One region of the Actinomadura sp. NPDC048394 genome, then DNA from elsewhere that is predicted to be linked to it. Evidence: riboswitches for the same ligand, from Rfam matches in the RefSeq annotation. Region 1 holds a riboswitch; each other region holds the start of a gene.
The links. Region 1 has a riboswitch for cyclic di-AMP ahead of AB0C78_RS20055 (NlpC/P60 family protein). Riboswitches for the same ligand answer to the same signal wherever they lie in the genome.
Positions count from the first base shown of each region.

Region 2: linked by a shared signal. The riboswitch ahead of AB0C78_RS46535 (C40 family peptidase) and the one ahead of AB0C78_RS20055 (NlpC/P60 family protein) in region 1 are both predicted to bind cyclic di-AMP.
Region 3: linked by a shared signal. The riboswitch ahead of AB0C78_RS17210 (CHAP domain-containing protein) and the one ahead of AB0C78_RS20055 (NlpC/P60 family protein) in region 1 are both predicted to bind cyclic di-AMP.
Region 4: linked by a shared signal. The riboswitch ahead of AB0C78_RS15165 (CHAP domain-containing protein) and the one ahead of AB0C78_RS20055 (NlpC/P60 family protein) in region 1 are both predicted to bind cyclic di-AMP.

Region 1 is NZ_JBEZJL010000025.1:99,496-106,559, reverse strand. It holds gene AB0C78_RS20075 (Lsr2 family protein) at 259-582, opposite strand; gene AB0C78_RS20070 (RDD family protein) at 1,544-2,161, opposite strand; gene AB0C78_RS20065 (RDD family protein) at 2,169-3,044, opposite strand; gene AB0C78_RS20060 (amino-acid N-acetyltransferase) at 3,051-3,587, opposite strand; cyclic di-AMP (ydaO/yuaA leader) riboswitch at 3,843-4,033, shown strand; gene AB0C78_RS20055 (NlpC/P60 family protein) at 4,037-5,014, shown strand; gene AB0C78_RS20050 (LuxR C-terminal-related transcriptional regulator) at 5,229-5,441, opposite strand; gene AB0C78_RS20045 (LacI family DNA-binding transcriptional regulator) at 5,932-6,954, shown strand; gene AB0C78_RS20040 (cytochrome P450) at 7,030-7,064, shown strand, end outside.
Region 2 is NZ_JBEZJL010000112.1:244-7,307, reverse strand. It holds gene AB0C78_RS46565 (NlpC/P60 family protein) at 1-222, shown strand, start outside; gene AB0C78_RS46560 (ribonuclease domain-containing protein) at 274-699, opposite strand; gene AB0C78_RS46555 (MarR family transcriptional regulator) at 806-1,330, opposite strand; gene AB0C78_RS46550 (amidohydrolase family protein) at 1,391-2,677, shown strand; gene AB0C78_RS46545 (Mut7-C RNAse domain-containing protein) at 2,718-3,494, shown strand; gene AB0C78_RS46540 ((deoxy)nucleoside triphosphate pyrophosphohydrolase) at 3,537-3,905, shown strand; gene AB0C78_RS46535 (C40 family peptidase) at 3,946-4,974, opposite strand; cyclic di-AMP (ydaO/yuaA leader) riboswitch at 4,982-5,125, opposite strand; gene typA (translational GTPase TypA) at 5,339-7,064, shown strand, end outside.
Region 3 is NZ_JBEZJL010000021.1:66,843-73,906, reverse strand. It holds gene AB0C78_RS17215 (SpoIIE family protein phosphatase) at 1-1,659, shown strand, start outside; cyclic di-AMP (ydaO/yuaA leader) riboswitch at 2,142-2,293, shown strand; gene AB0C78_RS17210 (CHAP domain-containing protein) at 2,304-3,116, shown strand; gene AB0C78_RS17205 (CDP-glycerol glycerophosphotransferase family protein) at 3,320-6,217, shown strand; gene AB0C78_RS17200 (glycosyltransferase) at 6,195-7,064, shown strand, end outside.
Region 4 is NZ_JBEZJL010000018.1:82,671-89,734, forward strand. It holds gene AB0C78_RS15150 (DEDD exonuclease domain-containing protein) at 1-1,752, opposite strand, end outside; gene AB0C78_RS15155 (NYN domain-containing protein) at 2,001-3,311, shown strand; gene AB0C78_RS15160 (C40 family peptidase) at 3,605-4,546, shown strand; cyclic di-AMP (ydaO/yuaA leader) riboswitch at 5,049-5,249, shown strand; cyclic di-AMP (ydaO/yuaA leader) riboswitch at 5,481-5,619, shown strand; gene AB0C78_RS15165 (CHAP domain-containing protein) at 5,631-6,593, shown strand; gene AB0C78_RS15170 (hypothetical protein) at 6,657-7,064, shown strand, end outside.

The DNA.
Region 1 (7,064 bases):
CTCCCACCAGGAGACGTTCCCCAGCTAAGCGCTGTTCAGTCTCATCCAACTACCGCATCGGTGCGTCATGTTCCCGCTACGCCCCAAGCGAACGGGGGCTTTCCGCAGGTCGTCCGGGGTCGCGTCCGAGGATCGCCGAATGGGGGCGAGGTCCCGGTGTACCTCACCGCGGCGGACGCGAAACCGGGCGGGCGCTACGCCACAAGCGAACGGCCCGTCTCGTGGAGGGAGACGGGCCGCCGGGGCGGGGCTGGCGGATCAGTTCGCCGCCTCGTACTGCTCGATCACGGTGGCCGGGATCCTGCCGCGCTCATTGACCTTGATGCCATTGTTCTTGGCCCAGGCGCGGATCTCGGCGCTGCGCTCGCGGCTGGACGCGCCGCGCGGGCGGCGCCGCTTGTTGACCGTGCCGGCCTTGCGCGACTTCTCCACGAACGGCAGCAGAGAATCCCGCAGCTTCTTAGCGTTGGCGCCACTCAGGTCGATCTCGTAGGAGGCGCCGTCGATCGAGAACGCTACGGTCTCGTCCGCCTCGCCACCGTCGAGGTCGTCGACGAGAAGCACCTGAACCTTCTGTGCCATGGGGACAGACCTTTCGGCTGGAGCAAACTATGCATTCGGTTGACAAAGATATACCGGGAAGTCTGCCGATGACAATTCAAGTCGCCGATGAACATCCCTTGGCGGCCGGTAACGGCTTGACCACCGGTGCGCGGAGGGCGGCGCCGGGGCGGGCCGTTGACGCGCCGTTCAATTCCGGCGGACGGTCCGGGGCGTGGATTTCGGCGTGACCGGCGTCACGGCGCACGGCGCTGACCTGGGCCGTCGAAGACGCATTGGACCAGGTATCGGGGCACTCGGGCATTCCACCGGGGGGACCTCGGGCGGAAAAGTGTCCACCGGGACCTTAACAGGGTGAGCACACCCGCACCGCTTGCCGACCTTTAGCCCTGCCGTAACGGCACTAACCAGGGCATGCGCCCGGAATGCACCGGAGACCGGCGCGGGACCGGTCCCACCGGGCCCGCGGGCCCGCCACCGGCGGATGTCGACGGATTACGGGACGGGAAGCCGGGACGAAAATCTGTTGCCGTCCGGGGCGCGGGAACTGGCCGCGGGATGGCGGAGCGTAACGCCGCCGGTACCAGTCCATCCCGAAATCTGGGGATAAGCGGCAGAATCCGCCTGCGTGCGCCGGTCCCGGCGAGACGGCGTCCCATCCGGACTAAGTGCGGCGGCCCAATGAACGCCGACTCCCGGCGCCCCGGAAGCACATCCCAAACCGGAGGGGCCTTCCGGCAGGAGACACATCCTCCCGGAATCCCGCCCGTAACCTGAACGTGTCCGGAACGAGCTGGCATTGGCCCGCCGAAGTCCGGGTGTCCGAAACAGCGCGAGGATCTCCGGCAAAGCCCGGCGGCCCGGGCCCGGCAAAGCCGCGCGGCCCCCGTCGCGGGCGCTCAACGCGATCAGGGGCGCGGCGTCACCGGGCACGCCGGGACGCCGCGCCGACATCTCCGAGAGCGCCGCAAACACCGGTGAATCAGGACGTGCGGCGTTTTACGACCAGGGTGCCGGCGAGCCTGTCATGGACGGCCCGGCGCTGCGTCCCCTCGTATATGAACCCGGCGTTCGCCACCCAGAACAGGCTCGCCAGAAGACCGAGAATGTGGACGGGCCGCAGCGCGATCGGCACGGAGTACACGGCGGCGCGCAGGACGGCCCGCGGGACGCTTGGGCGGCCGTACCGGCCCTCGGCCGCGCCACCGGGGGTTTCCGGGGCGCCGGCCCGCTCCGCGTCCGTGGCGGCGCCCTCAGGGCCGGACGGGTCCGGGACGACCTGGATCCCCGCGAAGCGCTTGCCGAGGGTCTGCCCCCACAGCGCGAGCTGGACGGCCTCGTACAGGAGCATGCAGCCCGCTACGGCCGGCGGTGCGATGACGTCCAGCCGGTGGCCGGACACGAATTCCTTCACCACGATGATGACGGGCAGGCCGACGATGAGGGTGTCGACGATGCGCGCCAGGAGGCGCTGCCCGGGCTCCGCGAGCGCCGAGCCCGGCTCCGGGTCCTCGTGCGGCAGAGGCTCACCGTCCGGGATGCCGTGATCGGTCCCGGACGGTTCGTCCGACCCCTGCGCGGGTGTTCGCGGAGTCGCCATCGCGGCCCTACTCCGCGTACTCGGCGTACTCGCCGTATCCGGCGCGCTCGTCGATGACGAGGGTGTCGGCGAAGCGGTCGTGCAGGGCCTGGTGCAGGGGCTGGTCCCAGATGGCCCACAGGTACGCCATGAGCGCACCCGCCCAGACCAGCAGCATCCCGTAGGCGAAGTACTGCCACACCATCACGGCGAGGACGAGGAAGAAGAAGACGCCGATCTGGTAGCCCACGTGGGTGATGGCGGCCCGCCATACGGCCTGCGTCGTCGTCAGCTGGTTCCCCGCCGGACGCGCCTGGACGACGCCGATGCCCATGAAGCGCTTGCCGAACGTCCGGCCCCACATGGACAGCTGTACGGCCTCATAGATGAAAGGCAGGACCGACAGGACGGCGAACAGCGTGAAGATGATGGGCCAGTTCCAGATGCCGCCGTCGTCCTCGGTCTTGCTGCCGGGCTTCCCGAGCCCGAACGCGCCGACCGTGATGGGAAGGACGAGCGCGAAGCCGAAGGCCGCCACGAGCGCGTTGTCGATGATGCGGGCCCCAGCACGCCGCAGGATCGGCGCCAGCGGCATGTCACCGCCCTGGGAACCGCCGTACTGGTCGTAGGCGGGCTCATAGGACTCGTACGAGGGCTGCCCCCACTGGTCCTGCTGGGGTTCCTGCCACTGCTGTTGCGGCTGTTGCTGTTGCTGCCATTGCGGTTGCTGCTGCCATTGCTGCTGCTGTGGCTGCTGCTGCCACTGCTGGGCGGGCGGCTGAGCCTGACCTTGCCGCCCGGGCTGCTGCCTTTGCGGGGGACCCTGGTAGGGGGGCGGCGGTCCGTACGAACCCTGCCCCTGCGACGGCTGATAGGGCCGCCCGCGGTTGGGGGAATCGCTCATGTGGGGTCAGTCCTCCAGGCGAAGCAACATCCGTGTGTTGCCCAACGTATTGGGCTTGACCCTGTCGAGGTCCAAGAACTCTGCCACGCCGTCGTCGTAAGAGCGGAGGAGTTCCTCGTACACCTCTGGCGCCACCGGAGTACCGAGGATCTGCTGGAAGCCGTGCCGTGCGAAGAACTCCACTTCGAAGGTAAGGCAGAAAACCCGCCGGACGCCGAGTTCCCGCGCGGTCTCCAGGAGCCGGGCGACGATGCGGTGCCCGATCCCGCGCCCGCCGTACCCCTTGTCGACGGCGACCGACCGGACCTCCGCCAGGTCCTCCCACATCACGTGGAGCGCCCCGCAGGCCACGATGGGCCCGGGCTCCCCCGGCAGGGCGCCCTGGACGTCCTCGGCGACCCAGAACTCCTGCACGTCCTCGTACAGCTTCACCGTCGACTTCTTGAGCAGGCGTCGCCCCGACCCGGCGTACAGATCGACCAGCCTGCGGATCCCCTGAACGTCGGCGGTGCGGGCACGCCTGATCACGACTTCCACAAACAGGCGAGATTACCGAACGCCCCGCACACCCACGGCCACCGGCGGCCGTGCCCGCGCAGGTCGGGAGGCCGCCCGGGGCGCGGCCACCGGCGGCCGGGGGCCGTCCTCCAGCGGCGGCCAGGGCGGTCCACAACCGGCGCTTCACCCCGTACCGTCCGCCACGACCTGCGAATTCGCATGTTCTGGTTGGCATCCAATGGCGGTTCCGTTAGTGTCCCGCTCTGACGTCGGCCTTCCGCGAGGCGGAGGCCGGACCGCCGAGTCCACGGGCCGCAGCCGGCGCCCCGCGGAGCCGGGGACCCACTTTCGGAGCGTTCGGGGGCATCACCCCGAGCCGATGCCGTCTGGGGTGAATCCGCAGCCGCGCGGAGGGATCCGCGCGCCCAGCGGACGGGCTGCTCCGGCCCGAACCCGTCAGCTAACTCGGTAGGCGGACGAGGAGAGGAGATTTGGTGCGGACGGCTCGCTTCCGTGTCCGGGCGCTCACGATCGCCGGCGCGCTCGTCGCCCTTTCCATCACGCCCCACGTGGTGGTCCCGCATTCGCTCCCGATGGCGCACGCCGACCCCGACCCGTCGGCCAAGGAGCTGAAGGACCAGGCGTTCAAGCTGGCGGACCAGCTGGAGAAGCTGACCGAGCAGTACAACGGCCTGAAGGTGAAGCTGGAGCAGTCGCAGCGGGCGGCCAAGGTCGCCGCCGGCAACGCCGCGCGCCAGCAGAAGTCCCTGGAGGGGCTGCGGGAGAAGGTCGGCAGCCTGGCCGCCACGAGCTACATGCAGGGCGGCACCGACCCCACGGTCTCGTTCATCTCCGCGCAGGACCCGCAGGTCGTCCTCGACCGGGCCGCCACGCTCAACTACTTCGCCACGCAGGACAGCACGCAGGTCCTCGGGCTCATGCAGGCGATGCAGTCCGCCCAGCGCGCGCGCAAGTCCGCCGAGGAGCGCGCCCAGCAGGTCACCCAGCTGAAGGTTCAGCTCACCGCGCAGAAGAAGAAGGTCACCTCGGCCTACGAGAAGGTCCGCGGCAAGGCCGTCAAGAAGGACCCGACCCTGCTGGCGAAGCTGCCCGTCATCGGCGACGGCAAGGCCGCGCAGGCGCTGCGGTACGCGATGAGCAAGCTCGGCAGCCCGTACGTGTGGGGCGCCGCCGGTCCGAGCACGTTCGACTGCTCGGGGCTGACGATGTGGGCCTACAAGCAGGTCGGCATCAACCTGCCGCACTACACCGGCAGCCAGTGGAACGCCGGGACCCACGTCCCGGAGAGCCAGATGCAGCCGGGCGACCTGATCTTCTTCTACTCCGACCTGCACCACATGGGGATGTACGTCGGCGGCGGCAAGATGATCCACGCCCCGCACACGGGCGACGTCGTCCGCATCGCGTCCCTTTCCGGCCGCCCCATCGCCGGCGTGGTCCGCGTCGCGTAGACGACGCACTCCGATCGGGGCGCCGGGCGCACGGCTATAGAGCGATATGAACTACGTCCGCGGCGGCGCTTTCGCCTTGCAGGGACCTACCTGCCAGGGGTGGTGCGCCGCCGCTGCGGGGTCGGACGAGTTCGCATCGCTGGACGTGCTTCCGGTCGGGCTGGTTTCCGGGTGATGACGCCCGCCGTCCCCTGACGGGCGTCGTCGGGTCGCGCTAGATGAGCTGCCTTCTGGCCGCCCACACCACGGCCTCGATAGGGGTGTTGACCTCCAGCCGGTCGCAGATGTTCCGCAACCTGCGGCGCAAGGTCCGTGCGCTCAGTTCCAGCTTGCGCGCCGCCACATCAGCGGTGACACCGCTGGCGATCTGGGCGAGCAACCTGATCTCCTCGTCGCTCAGCCCGAAATCGAGTGTGGCTGTTTCCACTCCGTCCTCCCTCGTCCGTGGTTGATGACCGCGGGGATGCAGCCGTCCGCTGCACAGGCACGGGTTGGGCCTCGAACTGCATGCGTTGGGTTGCCGGGTCCGGAGCCTTCCGGACTTAGATCATCGGTTTGGGTTCCTTTTCCGTCTCGCGAGCTTGGCCGGAGGTGGCCGATGGGCCGATTGCGGGGTCGTGCGGGGGAACTCCGGGTGACGATTCACTCGTTGGCCACGTGTCAGGAGCGGGTCTAGGTCGTCGCTTCCGAACCCGTCCTTCCTCTTGGACTCACCGGATCTCGCCGCGGACGAAGATCGTGAATCGTTTCAAGCTACGCTTCGGCTCGGAACGCTAGGCGGCCGGATCCGGCCCGTCAAGCGCTGGTTAAGTGCTATCTGTGCCCGAATGGTCGCAATGCGTGACCGGGTTTTCGGGGATTGACACGGGAAAGCCCAACTACCTGGGAAAACACCACCGGGGCGGACGAGGAGCGACTTGCCACAGACCAGTATTCGCGAGGTCGCGAGGCGTGCCGGGGTCTCGGTTGGGACCGTTTCGAATGTCCTAAACCGGCCAGACCTCGTGGCCGAAGCTACCCGTGACCGTGTCCGCGCGGCGATCGAGGAGCTCGGATTCGTCCGCAACGAGTCGGCGCGGCGGCTCCGCAGGGGCCCCGACCGCACCGCGGGCGAGTTCGGCGACGAGCCGCGCCGCGCGTTCGGCGTCGTCGTCGAGGACCTCGCCAACCCGTACGCGGCCGACGTCGTGCGCGGCGCCGAGGAGGCGCTGAACGAGGCGGGCCACGACGCCCTCTGGCTGTCGAGCGACCATTCGGCCGCCAAGGAGGCCCGGTCGCTGGAACTCCTGGAGGACCAGCGCGCCGCGGGCGCGCTGATCGTCCCGGTCGGGCTGGACCGGGCGGGCATCAAGCGGCTGCGCGCGGCCGGGCTGAGCGTCGTCCTGATGGACCGGGACGTCTCCGACGCGTGCACCGTCCATGTCGACCACGTCGCCGGCGGGGAGCTGGCGGCGGCGCACCTGCTCGGCCTCGGCCGGGAGCGGATCGCGTTCGTCACCGGCGCGCCGGAGCCGCAGCCCTGCGTCGAGCGCCGCGACGGCGCGGCCCGGACGCTCGTGGAGGCGGGCGTCGGGAAGCCGCCGGTGCTCGTGCAGGACGCGCTGAGCCCCACCGAGGGCCGGCGGGCGGCGCGGCGCATCATGGACATGGATCCGCGGCCGGACGGCGTGTTCTGCGCGAACGACCTGCTCGCCATCGGGCTGATCAACGAGCTGACGCGGCTCGGCGCGCGGATCCCGGACGACATCGCGGTGGTCGGCTACGACGACATCGAGCTGGCCGCGAGCGCCGCGGTGCCGCTGACCACGATCAAGCAGCCGCGCCGGGCGCTCGGCTGGGAGGCCGCGGAGCTGGCGATGGCCGAGATCCGGGAGGGCCGGTCGCACCAGCACCGGCAGGTCGTCCTCACGCCGGAGCTGGTGGTGCGCGAGTCCGCCTGACGGCCGCCGCCGATCTCCGTCATTCCGGGCCTTCGCACTATTGACATGCTGTCTTAGATCCGCGTGACTTGGCCTATGGAGGACACCAGGGAACCGGCCGCGCCGGACGT
Region 2 (7,064 bases), on a different contig from region 1:
TTCAACTCCGGGCCGGGCACGTCGGCGGACAATCCCGGCCATGTCGGGATGGTCATCGGCAAGGGCAAGATGATCGTGGCGAGCTGCTCGTCGTGCGTGCCCGCGATCGGCGTGAAGACCTACAAGCGGCCCGACTGGGTGGGCGTGACGCGCCCGCTGGCCAGCCCGAAGCTCAAGGGCAAGGTCGCGGAGCTGGCCGCGCAGCAGCAGCCGGGCGGCTGACCGGGGACGCCCCGGCGGGCGGCCGGGGCGTCCGGTGCCGGATCGGCGGGCTCAGCAGCCGAAGTCGATGTCGTAGAACGTGCTGTAGTGGTCGGGCGTCCAGTACATCCCGTCGTGGCCGAGGTCGTCGGACGTGATGATGCGGCGGGCGCCGCGCGTCGAGCTGCCCGGCGTCTTCACCGTGTACTCGTGGTAGTAGCCCTGGGGTTCCTGCGGCAGCAGGCCTTCGCGGTTCTGGAAGACGGTGCCGTCCTGCGGGTACGGGAACGGGCCGCCCTTGTCGATCAGGGCGATCGTGTCGTCGGCCTGCGACGGGAGCGTCGACTCGCAGATGTCGGCGACGGCGACGGCGGCGGTGGACGGGGCGGGAGCGGGTGCGGTGGCGGTGGCGGCGTGCGCCGCGGGGCCGGTGAGCCCTGCGACGAGCAGGACGGCCGGCAGGAGCGCGCGGCGGAGCCGGTGGCGGGGGGTCGTCATGGGGCGAGTGTCGCCCGGACGGTTCGCCGCGTCACGGTCGATCCCGTCAATTCAGGGGAAGTTGCCGAGCGCGTCACCGGTGATTCGGCACGGATCGGGCGATTGGTCACCGGAACCGCCGCTTGCCGATCACGAGCAGGATGTCGCGCAGCGCGTCGGCGGCGTCGCGGACCGCCTCCGCCGGTACCCCGGCCATCGCCTCCCTGTGTGCGCGCGCCGAGGCGTCCAAGGCCAGCGCCGTGACCCGCAGGCCTTCCGGCGTGAGCTGGACGAACCTACTGCGGGCATCGCCGGTGTTGGCCTCCCGCTCGACGTAGCCCGCCTTCTGCAGCCGCTGCAGCACGTTGCTCGTGCCGCCGGAGGTGAGGAACGCCGACCGGGTCAGCTCGCTCGGCCTCAGCCGGTACGGCTTCCCGGCCCGGTTCAGCACCGTCAGCACCTCGAACTCGGCGTAGGTGAGCCCGAGGTCGGCCAGCTCCCCGCGCAGCGCTTGCTGAACGAGCGCCCCGATCCGCGCCGCGCGCTTGCTGACCTCCAGCATCGCGATGACGTCCTCGCCGAGGCCGTCCCGCCGCCAGGCCGCGGCCAGCTCGTCCACCTCGTCACGGCGGCCGCCGTCGTCATCGCGCACAAGCCGAGGATACCGGTCGCGGTATTCCTTTCTGAAAAGCTTCTTTCTAAGCTTTACGGCATGACATCGCTTCTCCTCCGCAACGGCACGGTCATCGACACGGCGCCCGCGCCCAGGGTCCTCGGACGCGCGGACGTCCTCGTCGAGGACGGCCGGATCGCCGCCGTCGGCCCCGACCTCGTCCCGCCCGCGGGCGCCGAGATCCTGGACGCGGCGGGCCGCATCGTGATGCCCGGCTTCGTCGACACGCACCGGCACACCTGGCAGACCGCGATCCGCGCCACCCTCCCCGACAGCACGCTGCCCGTCTACCTGCAGCGCGTCCTCGGCGAGCTGGCGCCCCGCTACCGGCCCGACGACGTGTACAGCGGCACCCTCGCCGGCGCGCTGGAATGCCTCGACTCCGGCATCACGACCGTCGTCGACTGGTCGCACATCATGTTCAGCCCCGACCACACCGACGCCGACATCGCGGCGCTCCGCGCGTCCGGCATCCGCGCCGTGTTCGGCTACTGCTACGGCGGTGGCGACGACCTCACCGCGCTCGCCGCCGAGACGACCCGGGTCCGCCGCGAGTACTTCGACGCGCCGCCCGGGAACATCTCGATGTGGATGGCGGCGCTCGGCTCAGAAATCGCCGGTGAGGAACGCGCGCTCGCCGAATGGCGGCTGGCCCGCGACCTCGATCTGCCGGTCACCGTCCACATGGGCGGACACGGCGCCGAGAGCGCGGCGCGCGGACTGGCGTTCCTCGAGGACAACGGCCTGATCGGCCATCCCGCCATGTACGTGCACGCCAACTTCTACACCGGCGACGACTTCAAGAGGATCGCCGCCAACGGCGGCACCGTCTCCGCCACCCCCGGCGTGGAGGCGGCGCTCGGCATCGGCGACCCGGCCACCGGCCGCTCGCACGCCGCGGGCGTCCCCACCGGCCTCGGCTGCGACACCGTCGCCAGCGGGCCCGGCGACATGTTCGGCGTCATGCGCGCGGCGTACTTCCTCGAACGCGCCCGCCCGGACGGCGACGGCGCCTGGTTCACCACCGCCGAGGCCCTCCGCGCCGCGACCCTCGGCGGCGCCGAGACGGCCGGGCTCGCCGGCGTCACCGGGTCCCTCACCCCCGGCAAGCAGGCCGACCTGATCGTCCTGCGCACCGACACCCTCGGCATGGCGGCGGCGCACGACCCGATCGCGGCCGTCGTCCTGTCCGCCGAGACGCGGCACGTCGACACGGTCCTGGTCGGCGGCCGGGTGATCAAGCGCGGGGGAGTGCTGCGGGGCCACGACGTCCCGTCCCTGCTGGACACGCTGCGGGGCGCGGCGGCCCGCATCACCGGCGAATAATCGGGCGGGGATCGTCGCAGGCGCGTGGCATGCTGGCGGCGTGGAGTCCGAGATACGCGTCCGCATCGCCGACGACCTGCTGATGTTCCTGCCCGCCACCCGCCGCGAACCGGTGAGCCGGGTGCCGTGGGACGGGACGTCCACGCTCGGGCACATCGTGGAGTCGCTCGGAGTCCCGCTCCCCGAGATCGGCCGGCTGGCCGTCCGCGGCGAGACCGTGGAGCCGTCCGCCCGCCCCGCGGCCGGCGACGAGGTGGAGGTGGAGCCCGTCTCCCGCCCCCAGCCCGTCCCGCTGGAGCCGGGTCAGGACGCGCCGCGCTTCCTCCTCGACGTCCACCTGGGCACGCTCGCGCGCCGGATGCGGCTGCTCGGCCTCGACACCGCCTACCACAACGACATGGACGACCCGTCCCTGGTCGTCCAGGCGAACGCCGAGCGCCGCGTCCTGCTCACCCAGGACCGCGGGCTGCTGCGCCGCCGCGCGCTCTGGTTCGGCGCCTACGTCCGCGGGTCCCGGCCCGACGACCAGCTCCGCGACCTCCTGGACCGCTTCGCGCCCGTCCTCAGCCCCTGGACGCGCTGCACCGCCTGCAACGGCGTCCTCGTCCCCGTCGACAAGGAGGAGATCGAGCGCGACCTGGAGGCCGGCACCCGCCGCAGCTACGACGTCTACGGCCGGTGCGCCGGCTGCGGCCAGGTGTACTGGCGCGGCGCCCACGGCGACCACCTTGAGAGGATCGTCGAGGAGGCGACCCGTCAGGTCGAGACGGTCCGCGCCGGAACCGTCCGGCCCCGGGCGGCCGTCTCAGACGGATAGGGACTCTGGAAGGGGCTGGTCACCATCGCCGATCTGGTCGTCGTGGGCGCCGCGATCATCCGGGACGGGCGGCTGCTCGCCGCGCAGCGGGCCGAGCCGCCGCACATGGCCGGTGGCTGGGAGCTGCCGGGCGGCAAGGTGGACCCGGGCGAGTCCGACGAGGACGCCGTGGTCCGCGAGTGCCACGAGGAGCTCGCGATCAAGATCCGCCCGGTCCGCCGCGTCGGCGGCGACTGGCGGCTGAGCGAGCGCGCGCTGCTGCGCGTCTGGACCGCCGAGATCGTCGAGGGCGAGCCGCGGGCCCTGGAACACCTGGCCCTGCGCTGGCTCGCCCGCGACGACCTGTACGACGTCGCGTGGCTCCCCGGCGACCGTCCCGTCATCGCCGAGCTGGAAGCCGACCTCCGCTGACGGCGGCCCTCCCGGCGCGGGGATCCCGCGCCGGCGGGGGCTAGGAGATCCGGTTCGCGCCCGCGTAGTCGGAGCGGGTGGAGAGCTTGGAGATCTTCACCACGTCGCCCGTCTGGGGGGCCTGCAGGAACTTGCCGTCGCCGACGTAGATGCCCATGTGGTGGAGGTTGCTGCCGAAGTAGACCAGGTCGCCGGCGCGCAGCGAGGAGCGGTCCACCTTGGTGCCGAGCTGGTAGAGATCGCCGGTGTAGTGCGGCAGGCCGGGCTTGCCGACCTGGGCGTACGCCCACACGACGAGGCCGGAGCAGTCGAAGGAGCTCGGGCCGGCGGCGCCCCAGACGTACGGGCTGCCGAGCTTGGTGAGGGCCTTGCGGGCCATCTTCGCGGGCAGGTCCGAGCCCTTGATCGTGGCGGTGAGGCCCGACTTGGGGTCGGTGGTGTGGGTGGTGGTGAGCTTGTCGAGGCGCTTCATGACCTCGCTCACCTTGGCCTTGGCGGCCTTGCGGGCGGCCACCACCTTGGCCTGGGCCTGCTTGACCTGCTCGGTGCGCTCCTGCGCGGCGCGCTGCGCGGCCTCGGCCTGGTCGACCTGCTTCTGCAGCGCGAGGACGGTGGTGGCCTGGTTCTGCTGGAGGTAAGCCGAGTCGGAGAGGCTGTCGGCGCTGCCGCCGGAGCTGAAGATCGCGTCGGGCCCGCCGCTCATGTAGTTGGCGGCGGCGAGCTGCGCGAGCCGCTGGCGGGCGGGCTCGGTCTGCTGGAGCAGCCGCTGCGCGTACGCGGTGGCGGACTTCTCGGCCTTGACGGCGCGGCCGAGGTCGACGCGGGTCTTGTTGAACTGCTCGGTCAGCGTCTCGGCCTCGTCGTTCAGCTCCTTGAGGCTCTGCTTCAGCCCCTTCTCCGTGGTGGGGAGGGGGCTGGGCGTGCCGGACGCCTGCGGAGCGGCGGCGGGGCCGAAGGGGGTCGCGGCGTGCGCGGCGACGGGCGCGGTGGTGCCGAGGCCGATGATCAGCACTGCGGCGGTGGTCGCGGCCGGCGCGACGCGCCGCCGGGAACGGGGGTCCGGTGCCAAGCCGGTGCTCTCCTCTCCTCGCTCGCCTACCGGGTTAGCTGACGGGTTCGGGCCAGGAGTCGCCCTACGACGTGCGTCGATTCACCCCAGGGGGATGGGTCCCCGGTTCGCCCGCGGGTGGGTGCCGCGGGGGATTCGGCGGTCCGATCGCAGCCCCGGGGGGTGGGGCTCCGGACGACCGGATCTCGGGAAGATTACAAAGGATGGGCAAAGATGGCCAATCGGGGCCGGTGTGAGGCAGGGGACGAGGGGGCCGTGCGGCGGGGAACGGGCGGCTCTGAGCGGGCGGTGCCGAGCGCCAAGTAGAATGGTGGCAGCCGCGCGTCTGCGGCGACTCCCGAACTCTCACGCAAGGCGAGCCCGCATGCCCATCTCCACGCGCGACGACCTCCGGAACGTCGCGATCGTCGCCCATGTCGACCACGGCAAGACGACGCTGGTCGACGCCATGCTCTGGCAGTCCGGTGCCTTCCGCGAGAACCAGGACGTCGACGACCGCGTCATGGACTCCAACGACCTGGAGCGCGAGAAGGGCATCACCATTCTCGCGAAGAACACGGCCGTCCGGCACAACGGCCTGACGATCAACATCATCGACACGCCCGGCCACGCCGACTTCGGCGGCGAGGTCGAGCGCGGCCTGTCCATGGTGGACGGCGTCGTCCTGCTGGTGGACGCCAGCGAGGGGCCGCTGCCGCAGACCCGGTTCGTGCTGCGCAAGGCGCTCGAGGCGAAGCTGCCGGTGATCCTCGTCGTGAACAAGACCGACCGGCCCGACGCCCGCATCGACGAGGTCGTGGACGAGACGTACGAGCTGTTCATGGACCTCGACGCCGCCGAGGACCAGATCGACTTCCCGATCGTGTACGCCTCGGGCCGCGCGGGCCGCGCGTCGCTGGACAAGCCCGCCGACGGCGCCATGCCCGACAGCGAGGACCTGGAGCCGCTGTTCAAGGTCATCACCGAGACGATCCCGGCGCCGTCGTTCGACCCGGACGCGCCGCTGCAGGCGCACGTGACGAACCTGGACGCGTCCAGCTACCTGGGCCGGATCGCGCTGTGCCGGGTGCACGCCGGGACGATCAAGAAGGGCCAGCAGGTCGCGTGGTGCCGGCACGACGGCAGCATCGAGAAGGTGAAGATCACCGAGCTGCTGATGACCGAGGCGCTGACCCGCAAGCCCGCCGACGAGGCGGGCCCGGGCGACATCATCGCGATCGCCGGCATACCGGAGATCATGATCGGCGACACCATCGCCGACCCCGACGACCCGCGCCCGCTGCCGCTGATCACGGTGGACGAGCCGGCGATCTCCATGACGATCGGCACCAACACCGGCCCGATGGCGGGCCGGGAGAAGGGCACCAAGGTCACCGCCCGGATGGTCAAGGACCGCCTCGACCGGGAGCTGGTCGGCAACGTGTCGATCAGGGTGCTGCCGACCGAGCGCCCGGACGCCTGGGAGGTGCAGGGCCGCGGCGAGCTGGCCCTCGCGATCCTGGTCGAGAACATGCGCCGGGAGGGCTACGAGCTGACCGTCGGCAAGCCGCAGGTGGTCGCCAAGGAGATCGACGGGAAGAAGCACGAGCCGGTCGAGCGGCTCACCGTCGACATCCCCGAGGAGCACCTCGGCGCGGTCACGCAGCTGATGGCGGTCCGCAAGGGCCGCATGGAGCACATGACGAACCACGGCACCGGCTGGATCCGGATGGAGTTCCTGGTCCCGGCGCGCGGCCTGATCGGGTTCCGCACCGAGTTCATGACCGAGACCCGCGGCACCGGCATGGCGCACCACGTGTTCGAGGGCTACGAGCCCTGGTTCGGCGAGCTGCGCACCCGGCCGTCCGGCTCGCTGGTCGCCGACCGGTCCGGCGCCGCGACCGCGTACGCGATCACGAACCTGCAGGAGCGCGGCACGTTCTTCGTCGGGCCGACCACCGAGGTGTACGAGGGCATGATCGTCGGGGAGAACTCCCGCTCCGACGACATGGACGTCAACATCACCAAGGAGAAGAAGCTCACGAACATGCGCTCCTCCACCGGTGACGAGCTGGAGCGCCTCACCCCGCCGCGGGTCCTGTCGCTGGAGG
Region 3 (7,064 bases), on a different contig from region 1:
GCCGAGGGCGCGGTGGTGGCCGGGCGGCGGCCGCCGCGCGCGGAGGACACCGACCGGCGGGGCGTGGTCTCCGAGGCCGAGGACCTGCTGCACCGGCTGGCCGCCGAGGACACCGGGGGCGACGCCGAGCTCATCGAGGGGCTGCCCGCGGATCCGGTGGCGCGGGGGCTGCTGGACGGGGCGCTGGACTCCGCGGCGCACCTGGTGCCGGTGCGCGGCCCGGACGGCGAGGTCCAGGACTTCCTGTACGCCGAGCTGAACGAGGCCGCCCGGGACCTGTTCGGGCGGGGCGCCGAGGAGCTGGCGGGGCAGCGGCTGCTGCGGACGGATCCGGGGGCGGCGCTCAGCGGGCTGTTCGAGGACTACGTCGCGGTGCTGGAGGGCGGGACGGCCCTGGACCGCGACTCGATCATGTACTCGACCGTGCAGGGCGGGCTGTCGCGGTCGTCGCGGATGAGCGTGCGGTGCGTCCAGGTGCCGACGGGCGTGTGCCTCACCTGGCGGTACCACTCCGGTGAGGACCGCAGCGCGCGGCGGCTGGAGCGGGTGGAGCGGCTGGCGCTGATCGGGTTCGGGGAGTGGGACCTGGTCACCGGGCAGGCGGACTGGACGCCGCAGATGCTGGCGAACTACGGCCTCGGGCCGGACGAGGTGCCGCCGGCGCCGCACGACCTGCCGAAGGTGGTCGCCGACGACGACCTGCCGCTGGTCGAGGAGGCCGTCCAGACGATGTTCTCGCGCCGGGAGCCGGTGGAGGCCGAGCACCGGGTGATCGGCAAGGACGGCGCGCCGCGGCATCTGTGGGTGTTCGCCGAGCCGGTGCTGGACGACTCCGGGCTGCCGGTGTCGATCAACATCGTCTCGCAGGACATCACGCGGCGCCGCGGGGTGGAGCGGGCGCTGGCGGAGACGCGCCGGCAGATGCTCAAGCAGCAGGCGCGGACGGCCCAGGAGCGCAAGGTGGCGGTGACGCTGCGCCGGGCGATCCTGCCGGACGAGGGCGAGGTCGAGCGGCTGCCGGGGCTGCGGGTGGCGATCCGCGCGCTGGCGGCGGAGAGCACGGCGCGGATCGGCGGGGACTGGTTCGCCACCCGGGCGATGCCGGACGGGCGGGCGCTGTTCGCGATCGGGGACGCGGCGGGGCACGGCCTCCCGGCGGCGGCGTCGATGGCGCGCAGCCGGAACGGGCTGCTCGGCCTGTCGTGCACGGGGGAGTCGGCGGGGCAGCTGGTGGGCTGGCTGAACGAGCTGGTCGGCAGCATGGACCCGCCGGCGACGGGCACCGCGATCGTGGGCCATTACCGGCCGGACCGGCGGGTCATGGAGTGGACGTGCGCCGGGCATCTGCCGCCGATCCTGGTGCGGGACGGGCACGCCGAGCCGCTGGAGGTCTATCGCGATCCGATGCTCGGCGCGCTGCCGGATTGGGAGTACACGACGATCTCCACGGAACTGCGGCCGGGGGATCTGCTGTTCCTTTACACCGATGGCCTGGTGGAGCGCCGGGACACCGATCTCGACGAGCGGATCGAGCGGCTCACCGGAATTCTGCGGGAGTCGTCGGCGGGGCCGGAACTGGCGCTGGACGAGGTCCTCGCGCGGATGGAGCACGACCGGGCGGCCGACGACACCACGATGTTCGCCCTGCACGTGGAGTGATCATCGGCAGGTCAGGACCGCTCTGAGCTGGAGTGATGTAGGACACACGGGCGTGTGTCCGGTGCCGCCCGTGTGATCTGCGCCGCCGTGCGCGCCCGCCGCGGTGAAGGGCGGCGGAGCCGGGCGCCTTTTGATCATTTTACCTTTCCCGGGTCGCGGTGCCGTGCGGGGAATCCCCTATGCCGTAAGGGTTCGCGGCGGTCCGGAGAAAGATCGGGAAGGGGTGGCGGCCGGAGGCGGTTGAAGCGGGGTTGGAACGGCGTTGAGCAGGCAAAAGATCCTTTTGCGGCTGGTTTGCTTTTCCGCAGGAGGTTGGTACCTTCTTGCACGAATCACGCAGCGCGTTCCATGCGTTGCACGCCGGCCGCTTCCATGCGCGGCCGAGGGTCGCTGAGCGGAATCCGCACGCGACGCGCGCCACACGATGCGCGCCCCCTCGAGATCAGTCGCTGAGATACATCCGAATATCCGGCACCGCGACCCGCGGTGCGAGGCCGAGTCCGTCCAGGTCCATCCGACCGGACGGAGCCGGGGACCCAAGGTTCCAGGGGTGAATCGGCGCGTCCGCGCGCCGTAGGGCTCTTCCATGCCCGAATCCGTCAGCTAACCCGGTAGGCGTCATGGGAGACAAGGAGATTCCCTGCATGACCGGTCGTTTCGATCGTCTTACCAAGAGCATCGCCCCCCGACTGAGCGCGCTGCGCCTCACCGGCGCCGCCCCCCGCGCCGCGCTCGCCCGCATGAGCCCCGAGGACCGGGCCGTGGGCGTCGCCGTGGCGGGTGTGATGGCCGGGGCGGTCGGACTCGCGATCTTCAACCCCCTGACCGGGGACACCGCGTCCGCCGAGACCCCCGCGCAGGCCGCCGCCGCGGCGCACCGCGAGAGCGCCGCGACGGGCACGTCCGAGCACACCGGGACCGAGCGCGCCGGGACCGAGCGCGCCGCCCGCAAGGCGTCCCGCACGGTCGCCGCGTCCACCGTGATCAAGCTGGCGAAGTCGCAGCTCGGCGAGGGGGAGAGCCGCAACGGCTCGACCAAGTACGCCGACTGGTACGCCTCCACCCGGCACGCCGCGGTGACCGCCCGGCGCGACGGCGGGACCGTCGGCGACTACCGGGGCGCCGAGTGGTGCGACATGTTCGTGTCGTGGCTCAGCGCGCAGACGGGCGTGAAGAACATGGGCTGGGACGCCTACACCGTCCAGCACGCCTCGTGGTTCGAGAAGACCGGCCGCTGGGGCGACATCGCCAAGCCCGGCGCGGTCGTGTTCTTCGACTGGCAGAACGGGTCCAGCGGCGGGATCGACGGCATCGACCACGTCGGCCTCGTCGTCAAGGACAACGGCAACGGAACGATCACCACGATCGAGGGCAACACCGACAACGCCGTCAAGGAGAAGGTCCGCGACAAGTCCGAAGTCGTGGGTTACGGATACCCCGACTACGCCAAGTCCTGATCATCCGTCCCGCTCGGGATGATCAATTCCTGCGGATCAGAGGCGCCCGGTCCCGAACCGGGCGCCTTTGGCGTTCCCGGGGTGGTCTGCCGTGACCTGTCGGGTAATGCTAAGCATTGACAGCTTTTGATCTGGGTTGGCCCTCGCCGCCTCCTTGATGGAAAGGAATCCCTGGCACGCCGGAGTAGCGGAAGGGGATGCCCATGCGGGTGCGCCCGGATGTGAGCGTGGTGGTGATCGCCTACAACGACGCCGCCCGGCTGCCGCGGGCGGTCGCCTCGTCCCTGGCGCAGTCGCTGGGCGGTGTCGAGACCGTGATCGTCGACGACGCGAGCACCGACGGCACCGGCGAGGCCGCCGACCGGCTCGCCGCGGCGCATCCCGGCCGGGTCCGCGCGCTGCACCTGCCGGTCAACTCCGGAGGCTGCGGCCGCCCGCGCAACGTCGGCGTCGAGCGGTCGGACGGCCGGTACGTGATGTTCCTCGACAGCGACGACCTGCTGGACCGGCACGCCTGCCTCAACCTGCTCTCCGCCGCGCAGGAGACCGGCGCCGACCTGGTCTCCGGGCTCTGCGACCGGGTCTTCCTGGACGTGCCGAAGGGCTCGAAGGACCGCGTCCGGCCCTGGTACCCGTGGCTCTACCAGCGCAGCGCCGTGTACGGGTCGCTGGAGGAGAACCCCGACCTGCTCTACGACACCCTGTCGACGAACAAGCTCTACCGCCGGGGGTTCCTCGAGGACGGCGCGCTGCGCTTCGTCGAACGGCTGCACTACGAGGACCTGCTGTTCAGCGCGGAGGCGTACATGGCCGCCGCGCGCACGGCCCTGATCCCGCACCGGGTCTACAACTGGCTGGTCCGGGACCGGCAGGTGATGCCGTCGATCTCCAACCGCCGTGACGAGCTGGCCAACTTCGCCGACCGGCTGGAGATCCACCGGCGCATCGACATGCTGTTCGAGCTGCGCGGCGCGGACGGGCTGAAGCGCGCGAAGGACGCCAAGTTCGTCAACCACGACCTGCTGCTGTACCTGCGCGAGCTGCGGGACCGCGACCCGGTGCACCGGGCCCGGTTCCTGGACCTCGCGGCCGGCTACCTGGCCGGGCTGGACCCGGTGGTGTTCGAGACGGCCAACCCGCTCGCCGCGATCGCCGCGTTCCTGGTCAAGGAGGGCGACCGGGACGGGGCGCTGGCGGCCGCCGAGTACCTGCCGGGCGGGCGGTCGGACCTGCGGGCCCGGCTGGCGGAGCGGGACGGCCGGATCTTCTGGGGCGGCGGCCCGCCGCGCGGGGACCTCGGCCGCCGCGTCCTGGACGTCACCGACTTCGGCTTCCACATGTGCCCGCTCACGGAGCTGCGGCCGGCCGCCGTCGTGACCCGGCTGGAGATGCGCGGCGGCCGCGCCCGCATGGCCGGGCACGTGCTGAACCCGCTCGACCGGATCCCGCGCGGCGCTTCGCTGTCGGCCTCCCTGGAGTTCCGCGACCGGCGGCGCGACGCCCGCCGCGCCCGGGTGCCCGCCGAGATCGTCCACGAGGGCGGCCGGCTGGAGTGGCGCGCCGAGTTCGACCCGCGCGCCCGCGTCCGGCCGATCGGGTTCGTCGACCCGGTGTGGGACGTGCGGCTGCGCGTGAAGGTGGACGGCGAGGAGATCGTCACCCGGCCGGGCGAGTCCGCCGGAACGGGCGCCGCGGGCGGGCCTGACCTGCGCGGCGTCGGGCTGCCCGTCCGGCCGAGGCTGACGCGTCTCGCGGGCGACGTGCTCCGGTCGTACGTCACCGAGGGCGGCCACCTGGCGTTCGCCCTCGCGACCGACGACCCGCGGACGCGGCGCGCCGCCACCGCGGTCGCCCGGGTCGCGGGAAGCCCGCCGGCGCGGACGGGCTGGCGGCGCGCGCGGCGGCTGGAGCGCTCCATGCGCCGCACGCTGGCGTCCGGCAGGACGAAGGCCGCGGTGTTCAACCGGGTCCTGACCCGGCTTCCGGTCCGCAGGGGCCTCGCGGTGTTCGAGAGCCATCTCGGGCTGCACTACTCCGACAACCCGAAGTACATCTACCGCGAGCTGCGCCGCTCGGACCGCCCGGTCGAGGCGGTGTGGTCGTACGCGTCGTCGGCGAAGGGCTTCCCGTCCGACGCGAAGCTGGTGAAGCGGGGCTCGTGGCGCTACCACCTCGCGCTCGCGCGGGCCGAGTTCTGGATCGACAACCAGGGCTATCCGGAGGGCCTGTGCAAGCGCCCCGAGACCACGTACATCCAGACCTGGCACGGGTCGGCGTACAAGCTGATGGGGCTCGACCAGCCGCTGATGAAGAGCGGGCCCGCGTCCGACCGGACGAAGCTCGCGCGGATGGTCGACCGCTTCGACTGCTTCCTCATCCGCTCCGGGCACGACGCGGACACCCTCGCCAAGGGGCTCGGCGTCCGGGCGGAGCTGCTGCCCGCCGGGTACCCGCGCAACGACCCGCTGGTCAACGGCGTGGACGGGGACCCGGAACTGGCCGCCGAGGTCGCCGCCCTGCGCCGCTCGCTCCGGCTGGACGACGGGCGCCGCGCCGTCCTCTACGCGCCGACCTTCAAGACGGGGCCGAAGGGCAGGCCGGTGAAGCTGATGGAACCGCCCGTGGACCCGGCGCGGTTCGCCCGCGAGCTCGGGGACGAGATCGTCCTGCTCGTCCGCCCGCACTACCTGTGCCGGGCGAACCTGCCGCCGTCGGCGGCGCGGGCCATGCGGGACGTCGGGGACGTCGCGGACGCGACCCTGCTGCTCCTGCTCGCCGACGCGCTCGTCACCGACCACTCGTCGATCATGTTCGACTACGCGCTGCTGGACCGGCCGATCGTGCTGCACCTGCCGGCGGACGGCGAGCACGACACCGGCTACTTCGACCTGGAGGAGCACGCGCCCGGCCCGGTCACCCGGACCGAGGACGAGCTGGTCGCCGCGCTCGCGGACCTGGACGCCGCCGGGTCCGCGCACGCGGCGCGGCGCCGCGCGTTCGCCGCGCGGTTCGGGGAGCACGACCGCGGCACCGCCGCGCGCACCGTCGTGGACCGTTACTTCGGAGAAAGGAGCGCCCATGGTTCCCACCGGAACCGCTGAGCACGCACCGCGCGACGTCTTCATCGTCTGCAACAACGTCGACGAGATGGGGGGCCTGCAGCGCTGGGCGCACCACATGGCGCGGATGCTGGCCGAGCGCGGCGACCGCGTCACGCTCGTCGGGATCGTCCGCGGGCCGGACCGGCACAACCACGGCCGCGACGGCTCGTACAGGGTGGAGGTCCTGCACGACACGTGGCGTCCGCCGGTGCTGGAGTGGCGGCCCGAGCGGCTGCGGGACCGGGTGAACGCGGCGGCGCGCGGGCGCGACGTGTGGCGGTCGGCCGTGCAGCGGCGCGGCGCCGCCCGCCTGACCCGGATGTTCGCGGCGGCCCGTCCGGGCGCCGTGGTGATCGTGCCGCAGGTGTGGGCGATGGAGTGGGTCCGGCGGGCCGGCACCTCCGGGCTGCGGGTGATCGGCATGAGCCACGAGTCGTACAAGGCGAGCCGCAAGTCGACCCGGTACCAGCGGGTGAAGCGGCACTTCGCGCACGTCGACCGGTTCCTCACCTTGACGCCGGAGGACGCGGACGCGTGGGCGAGGGACGGCATGACGAACGCCGACCACATCCCGAACGCGCTGCACGTCACCCCGGCCGTCTACCCGACGCTCAACCTGCCCGCGGTCGCCTGCGTGGGGCGGCTGTCCTACGAGAAGGGCGTGGACCTGCTGCTGGAGGCGTGGGAGCGGGTGCACGGGCGCCATCCGGAGTGGCGGCTGCACGTCTACGGCACCGGGCCGGACGAGGACGCGCTGCGCGAGCAGGCGGCCGCCGCCGGGCTGACCGGGTCGGTCGAGTTCCGGGGCGTCGTCGCCGACGTCGAGGAGGCGATGGTCGAGGCGTCG
Region 4 (7,064 bases), on a different contig from region 1:
GTAGGCGTTGTCGATCCAGCTCCGCAGGCCCTCGGCGCCGTGCGCGGGGCACGTCCAGGCGCCGTCGAGCTCGACGAGCCGGACGCCCGGCAGGTCGAGCCAGCGCAGCACGCACTCCATCTCCTCGGCGGTGGCGCCCGACGACGGCGGCGCGCCGAGCGCCACGCCGCCGGGGGCGCCGCCGGACGGCGGGAAGACCGTCTCGGCGGTGGCGATGAGGGCGTCGACGTAGGGGCGGGGGTGGGCGCGCGGCGGGACCGTTCCCGCCGCGGCGAGCCGGCCGTACCGGACGACGGACAGCTCCCAGCCGCCGTCGAAGCCGGGCCGCGCGGCGACCAGTTCGGGGAGCCGGGCGAGCGCGGCGAGGCGCTGGCCGCGGGCGGCGGCGCGGACGAACGCGGCGAGCCGGTCGCGCTGCGCGGCGGCCTCCTCGTAGCGCAGCTCGGACGCGAGCCGGTCGATGCGGACCTGCGCGGCGGCGACGACGGGCCGCACGTCCCCCTCCATGATCGCGCGGGCGGTCTCGGTGTGCACGGCGTAGGCGCCCTGCGACTCGCGGCCGTCGCAGGGCGCGCCGCAGCGGCCGAGGTCGGCGAGCGCGCAGGTGCGGGCGCGGCCGCGCTCGACGAGCCGGACGGTGAGCCGCTGCGTGCACTGGCGCAGCGGGACGGCCTCGTGCAGCGCGGCGCGGGCCTCCTCGGCCTGCCGCCGGGACGAGATGGGGCCGAGGTAGCGGGCGCCGTCGTCGCGGCACTCCCGGACGATCGACAGCCGCGGGAACGGCTCGGCGGTCAGCTTCAGCCAGATGGCCCGCTCGGGGAACTTGGAGCGCCGGTTGTAGCGGGGCTTGTGCTCGGCGATGAGCCGCAGCTCGCGGACCTCGGCCTCCAGCCCGGTGGCGCAGACGATGGTCCGGACGCGTTCGGCGAGGCCGACCATCTCGCGGACGCGCCAGCGGGTCTCCGAGCCGGTGAAGTAGCTGCGCACGCGGGAGCGCAGGTCGCCGCTCTTGCCGACGTAGAGGATCTCGCCGCCGGCGTCCTCGAACAGGTAGACGCCCGGGGCGCTCGGCACGTCGTCGGCGAGGTGGCGCTTGCGGCGCTGCTCGGGGGTGGGCGCCTTGGCGAAGCCGCGCAGCTCCTCCAGGGAGGTGACGCCGAACGAGCCGAGCCGCTCGATGAGGCCGTGCAGGACCTCGACGGTGGCGCGGGCGTCGGCGAGGGCGCGGTGCGTCGGCTCGGTGCGGGTGCGGAAGAACCGGGCGAGGGTGCCGAGCTTGCAGTTGGGGACCTCGTCCTTGCCGAGGACGCGGCGGGCGAGGTCGACGGTGTCGACGACGGGGAACGCGGGCCAGGCGTACCCCTGCGCGGCGCAGGCGGCCTTGAGGAAGCCGATGTCGAACGGCGCGTTGTGCGCGACGAGCACGCAGCCGCGGGCGAACTCCAGGAACGCGGGGAGCACGGAGTCCATCCGGGGGGCGGCGGTGACCATCGCGGTGGTGATGCCGGTCAGCGCGGTGATGAACGGCGGGATCGGGCCGCCGGGGTCGACCAGGGTGCCGAGCTCGCCGAGCTCCACGCCGCCGCGCACCTTGACCGCGCCGATCTCGGTGATGGCCGAGTCGGCCGCGGATCCGCCCGTGGTCTCCAGGTCGACCACCACGAAGGTGACCTCCGCCAGGGGGGTGCCGAGGTCGTCCAGGGTGCCCTGAACCGCCCGGATCTGCCCCTGGACCTCGTGCGCAGCCGTCATGCCGGCGACCGTAGAGGACGCCACCGACAGAAGTCCGGGCCGCTAGTGTTGGGGGCGCGCCGGCACGTCCCGCCGGGCGGGGGCCGCGGGGGACGGCTCGGGGGAGCTTGGCGCGTTCCGTCCGATCCCACGTTCGCGCTGGTTAGGGTGCGTGGTGCTCGGGAAGAGACAGCGCACCGGCGGCGCAGCCCGGAAGGAGCGGGATCATCGACAGCGGCCCCGAAGCGAGCCCCGGCGGCCCGGAGCCCGTGCGGCGACTGGCAGGGCCGCTGCCGGAGGCAGTCCGGCTGAGCGTGGTCGAGGCCGCCGCCGAGCTGATCGGCGCGCTGCCGCCGGACGAGGTGCCGGTGCCGCTGCGCCGGTTCGCCCGGTTCGAGCGGCGCAAGCGGGCGAAGCTGGCCGGGCAGCACATCGCGGCGGTGCTGGAGAAGGACGCGGAGTTCCGGGGCCGGGTGGCGGAGCCGCTGCGGGAGGCGCAGCCGGACCTGGTCGAGGCGGTCGAGAGCGGGAACGTGCCGCCGGCGGCGGACCCGGTGCGGGTGGCGGTGGTGGCCTACCTGCTGCGCCCGGACGGCTGGACGGAGCTGGTCGAGGCGGCGCGCGCTGAGCTGGAGCGGTCGGCGACGGCGTCGGAGGAGGAGGCCGCCGAGCGGCGCGTCGCGGCGCTGAAGGAGGAGCTGGCGGCGGCGCGGGCGGCGCGGGCGTCGGAGGTCGACAAGCTGCGCGCGGAGCTGCGCGACACCAAGGCGGAGGTCGCCGAGCTGCGCCGCAAGCTGCACGACGCGCGGACGCGGTACCGGGCGGCGCAGGAGCGCGCGGAGACGCTCGCGGCGGACACGGACCGGGAACTGGCGGCGGCGCGGGAGTCGTCGGCGGCGGCCGACAAGGAGCTGCGCAGGCTGCGGTCGCGGGCGGCGCAGGCGGAGGCGGCGGCGGAGGCGGCCAAGCGGGCGGCGCGCGAGGGCCGCAACGTCGACGACATGCGGCTGCGGCTGCTGCTGGACGCGCTGGTGGACGCGGCGCAGGGGGTGCGGCGGGAGCTGGCGCTGCCGTCGACGATCGCGCGGCCGGCGGACGCGGTGGGCGCGCTGGAGCCGGACCGGCTGGCGCACCGGGCGCTGCCGGGGCGGGCGCTGTCGGACAGCGACCCCCAGCTGCTGGACCGGCTGCTGACGCTGCCGCAGGTGCATCTGGTGGTGGACGGCTACAACGTGACGAAGACGGGGTACGGGGAGCTGCCGCTGTCGGACCAGCGGACGCGGCTGCTGTCGGGGCTCGGCGGGCTCGCGGCGCAGACGCGCGCGGAGGTGACGTGCGTGTTCGACGGCGCGGAGCTGGACGCGCCGGTGGCGATCTCCGCGCCGCGCGGGGTGCGGGTGCTGTTCAGCCGGCCGGGGCAGACGGCCGACGAGCTGATCGGCGAGCTGGTGCGGGCGGAGCCGGACGGCCGGGCGGTGGTGGTGGTGTCCTCCGACCGGGAGGTGGCGGACGCGGCGCGGCGCGCGAACGCGCGGCCCTGCCCGTCGACGCTGCTGCTGCGGCGGCTGGGCCGGTCATGACCCCGCCAGACTCCGACATTTCGTGAGATTCTCCGCATTCTACCGGCTTGATCATGCGCTCCGTGATCTTGCCATCACGGAATGTGGGCAAATGGTGTTGAAGTCAATCAGATAGTGACGAATTAGTTGTGACGGTTGTGGCCCATCGCTAATGTCGTCCGCTGACGTAGTGGACGAGAGGGGCGAATCGGACCGTGACCAACGATCTCATCGGGGAACCAGCGCGCTCGCGCGACCGGAGAGCCGGCTCGACGGGGATAGGGGTCACCCGCCGCCTGGCGGTCGCCGCATGCTTGACGGCGACCGCGACCTTCGCGCTTCCGCCCGTGGTGGCGAACGCCAAGCCGAAGCCCACGCACGCGCAGGCGCAGAAGAAGCTCGACCAGCTCAACGAGCTGATGGACAAGAAGGTCGAGCAGTACAACCAGAACACCGAGAAGCTGAAGGTCGCCCAGAAGAAGCTGGCCGCCGCCAAGAAGGCGTCGGCGGAGGAGCAGGCCTCCTTCGACAAGCAGCGCTCGGCGATCGCGCAGATGGCCGCGGACGCCTACAAGAACGGCGACTCCACGGACGTCACCGGGTTCGTCGGCAGCGGCGACCCGCAGGCCGTCCTGGACCAGGCCGCGGTCTTCACGCAGCTCTCCGAGCAGCGCAGCTCCCAGCTGACCCAGTTCCTGGCGACGGCGCAGCGGCTGCGCCGCGAGCAGGCGCAGGCGCAGAGCGCCTACAACGACGTCAAGACCAAGCACGACGAGCTCGCCAAGGCCAAGAAGGACCTCGACAAGAAGGTCACGGAGGCCAAGAAGCTCGTCCAGCAGACCGGCGGCGGCACCTCCAGCGGCGGTTCGGGCGGCATCGGCGGCACCTACAACGGCCCGGCCAGCGGCTCGGCCAAGAAGGCGCTCGACTTCGCCTACGCGCAGCTCGGCAAGCCGTACTCCTACGGCGCGACCGGCCCGGGCTCCTACGACTGCTCCGGCCTGACGATGCGCGCCTGGGAGGCCGCGGGCGTCAACATCACCCGCACCACCAACTCGCAGTGGGCGGCCGTCAAGCACGTGTCGCAGAGCGACCTGCAGCCCGGTGACCTGGTGTTCTTCAGCGGGCTCTCGCACGTCGGCATGTACGTCGGCGGCGGGAAGTTCATCCACGCCCCGCACACCGGCGACGTGGTGAAGATCAGCTCGCTCTCGGGCTACTACACCTCGAACTTCTACGGCGCGGGGCGTCCCTGACGATCATGTGAACGGCCCCCCGCGCGGGGCCGTTCGCACCCCGCGGCGACAACGGACCAGGGCTGACCTGGTCCGTTGTTGATTTTGGGGGGGCTTGCCTTCTGTTGGGGCTTTGGTACCTTGTCACCACCCAGGCGCCCTCCAGGCGCACTGGTCACGCGGCGCCCTCCAGACGCCGCGGCCCCCCGCGGCGCACTCCGGTGGCCGCGGACCGGGCGGCGCGCCCCACGCGTCGTCCCCCAGGGCGGCACGATCCACGCGTCGCCCCGCGGCACCGGGAGAGCGTGCCGCACCGGTCTCCTCCGAGACCCGGCCGGCCCGGCCCACCGTGCGCACGCCGACAGCGTGCATGGCGCTGAGAGCGCGCCACGCTGGTCCACACAGGGCTCCGGCCCCGGGCGGTCCCCCGGACAAGGGGCCGCCGCCATCACAACATCAGCGCCGCTCTTTCGCACGCGGGACACAGGGTCCCGCGCACGGGCCCCATGAAGCCCTCAGGATCGCAGCGGCAGCGCCGAATCCGCGCCGCCCGGCGCGGAACCGGGGACCCACCTTCACCGGAGTCCGGAGCAGTTCCGGACGGACATTCCGGTACCGGGGTGAATCGGCGCGTCTCTGCCGGCACGACCGGTGAGAGCCGCCGTAGGGCCACTTCCACGCCCGAACCCGACAGCTAACCCGGTAGGCGTCTGGAAGAAGGAGTGAACCCTGTCCACCTACCCTCAGCAGAACGCCCCGCCGCGGCCGGATGACGGGCCCGTACGGGCCTCCTAGCCGAACGGCATCAATCTCTCGGGCGCGGCCGTCCGCTGAGCGCACGGCCGCGCCCGCCCCCTTTCTTCACCTCTCCGCGGGCGCCGCAGCGGCGCCCCCTCCCGAGAGGACCCCCAACCGAACCGGCGTGCCCGCCCCCGGGCGCGCCACCGCCGAGTCCGTGCCGTGCCCGCGAGGCCGGTGACGGAGCCGGGGACCCACCCATGTCCCGTCGGGGTGAATCGGCCTGCCCGCAGGCCGTAGGGCGGCTTCCACGCCCGAACCCGTCAGCTAACCCGGTAGGCGGAATGGAAGCCAAGGAGATCCCCCCGTGGCAGGCAAGCACCGCAAGGCAAGCCCCACCCGCAGCACGACTCCCGTCACCCCCGTCCGCCGGACCCCCGCTCCCGGGGCGCCCCCCGCGCCCGGGACCGTCCCCGCCACCAGGGTGATCACCGCCCAGGTCGTCACCGAGGCCCCCGCCGGAGCCGTCCCCGCGGCCCCCGCGGGTGGCCGGCACCGCAAGAGCGGACGCACCGTCGCCTGGCGCACCACCGGCGGCGTGCTCGTCGGCGCCGCCGTCCTCGGCACCGCCGTGGCGACCGCGCAGGCGTCGGTCCTCCCGTTCGGCGGCCCCGAGCCCGCCAAGCCGGCCGCCTCGGCCGACCTGGCCATCGCCCGCGCGCCGCAGCAGCAGGCCGCCCGGGACCGGGCGCCGGCCGTGAGCGTCCCCCGGCAGGCCGCGAAGGGCGCGCCGAAGAGCGCGCCGAAGGCCGCCGCTCCGAAGGAACGTTCCAAGAAGTCCCGTCCCACCGCCGAGGCCGCCATCGAGCTCGCCCGCTCCCAGGTCGGCGCGAGCCCCGACGGCAACGGCGACACCAAGTTCGGCGACTGGTACGAGGGCACCGAGCGCGCCAAGGAGACCGTCGCCCGCGACGGCGGGTCCGTCCAGGAGTACAGCGACGCCGAATGGTGCGACATGTTCATCTCCTGGGTCGGCGACAAGCTCGGCTTCACCGACCAGATCGGCAGCGACGCCTGGACCGTCGCGCACGCCCAGTGGTTCCAGGACAACGGCCGCTGGGGCGACACCCCGAAGCCCGGCGCGATCGTCTTCTTCTCCTGGAGCGGCGGCAAGTCCAACGACGACATCCAGCACGTCGGCATGGTCATAAAGGACGAGGGCGACGGCACGATCCAGACCGTCGAGGGCAACACCGGGAACTCCGTCCAGGTCAAGGAGCGTTCGACCGACAGCGTGGTCGGCTACGGCTACCCCGACTACGCCTCGTGACGCAGGACGGCGACACGGCGCCGATGGCCCGGCATCCACGGAAGGCTCAATAGGATCGCGCGCATGGAGGACGGCCCACCGCAGGACGGCCCCGCCGAGGACGAGGGACGAGACGCCCCCGGATCCCGGCGGGGCGGTGCCGTCCCTCCACGCGGCCCGCTGGCGTGGCCCGCCGCCATGACGCGGCGCAGGGCGCTCGCGCTGGGCGCGGGCGGCGCCGCGCTGCTGGCCGCCGGCGGCGCCGGGGTCCTCGGCGCCCGGTCCGGCGGCTCCCGGGCCGCGGCCCGGACCGCCCGTCCCTCCGCGCCGTTCGACCCGGACACCGCCCGCACCGTCCTCGCGAACCGGACCCGCGCCGTCGCGACCGGCGACCGGACCGCGTTCCTCGCCACGGTCGCCTCGGCGCCCCCCGCGTTCCAGGACGCCCAGGCCCGGCTCTACGACAACCTCCGCAAGCTCCCCCTCGACGGC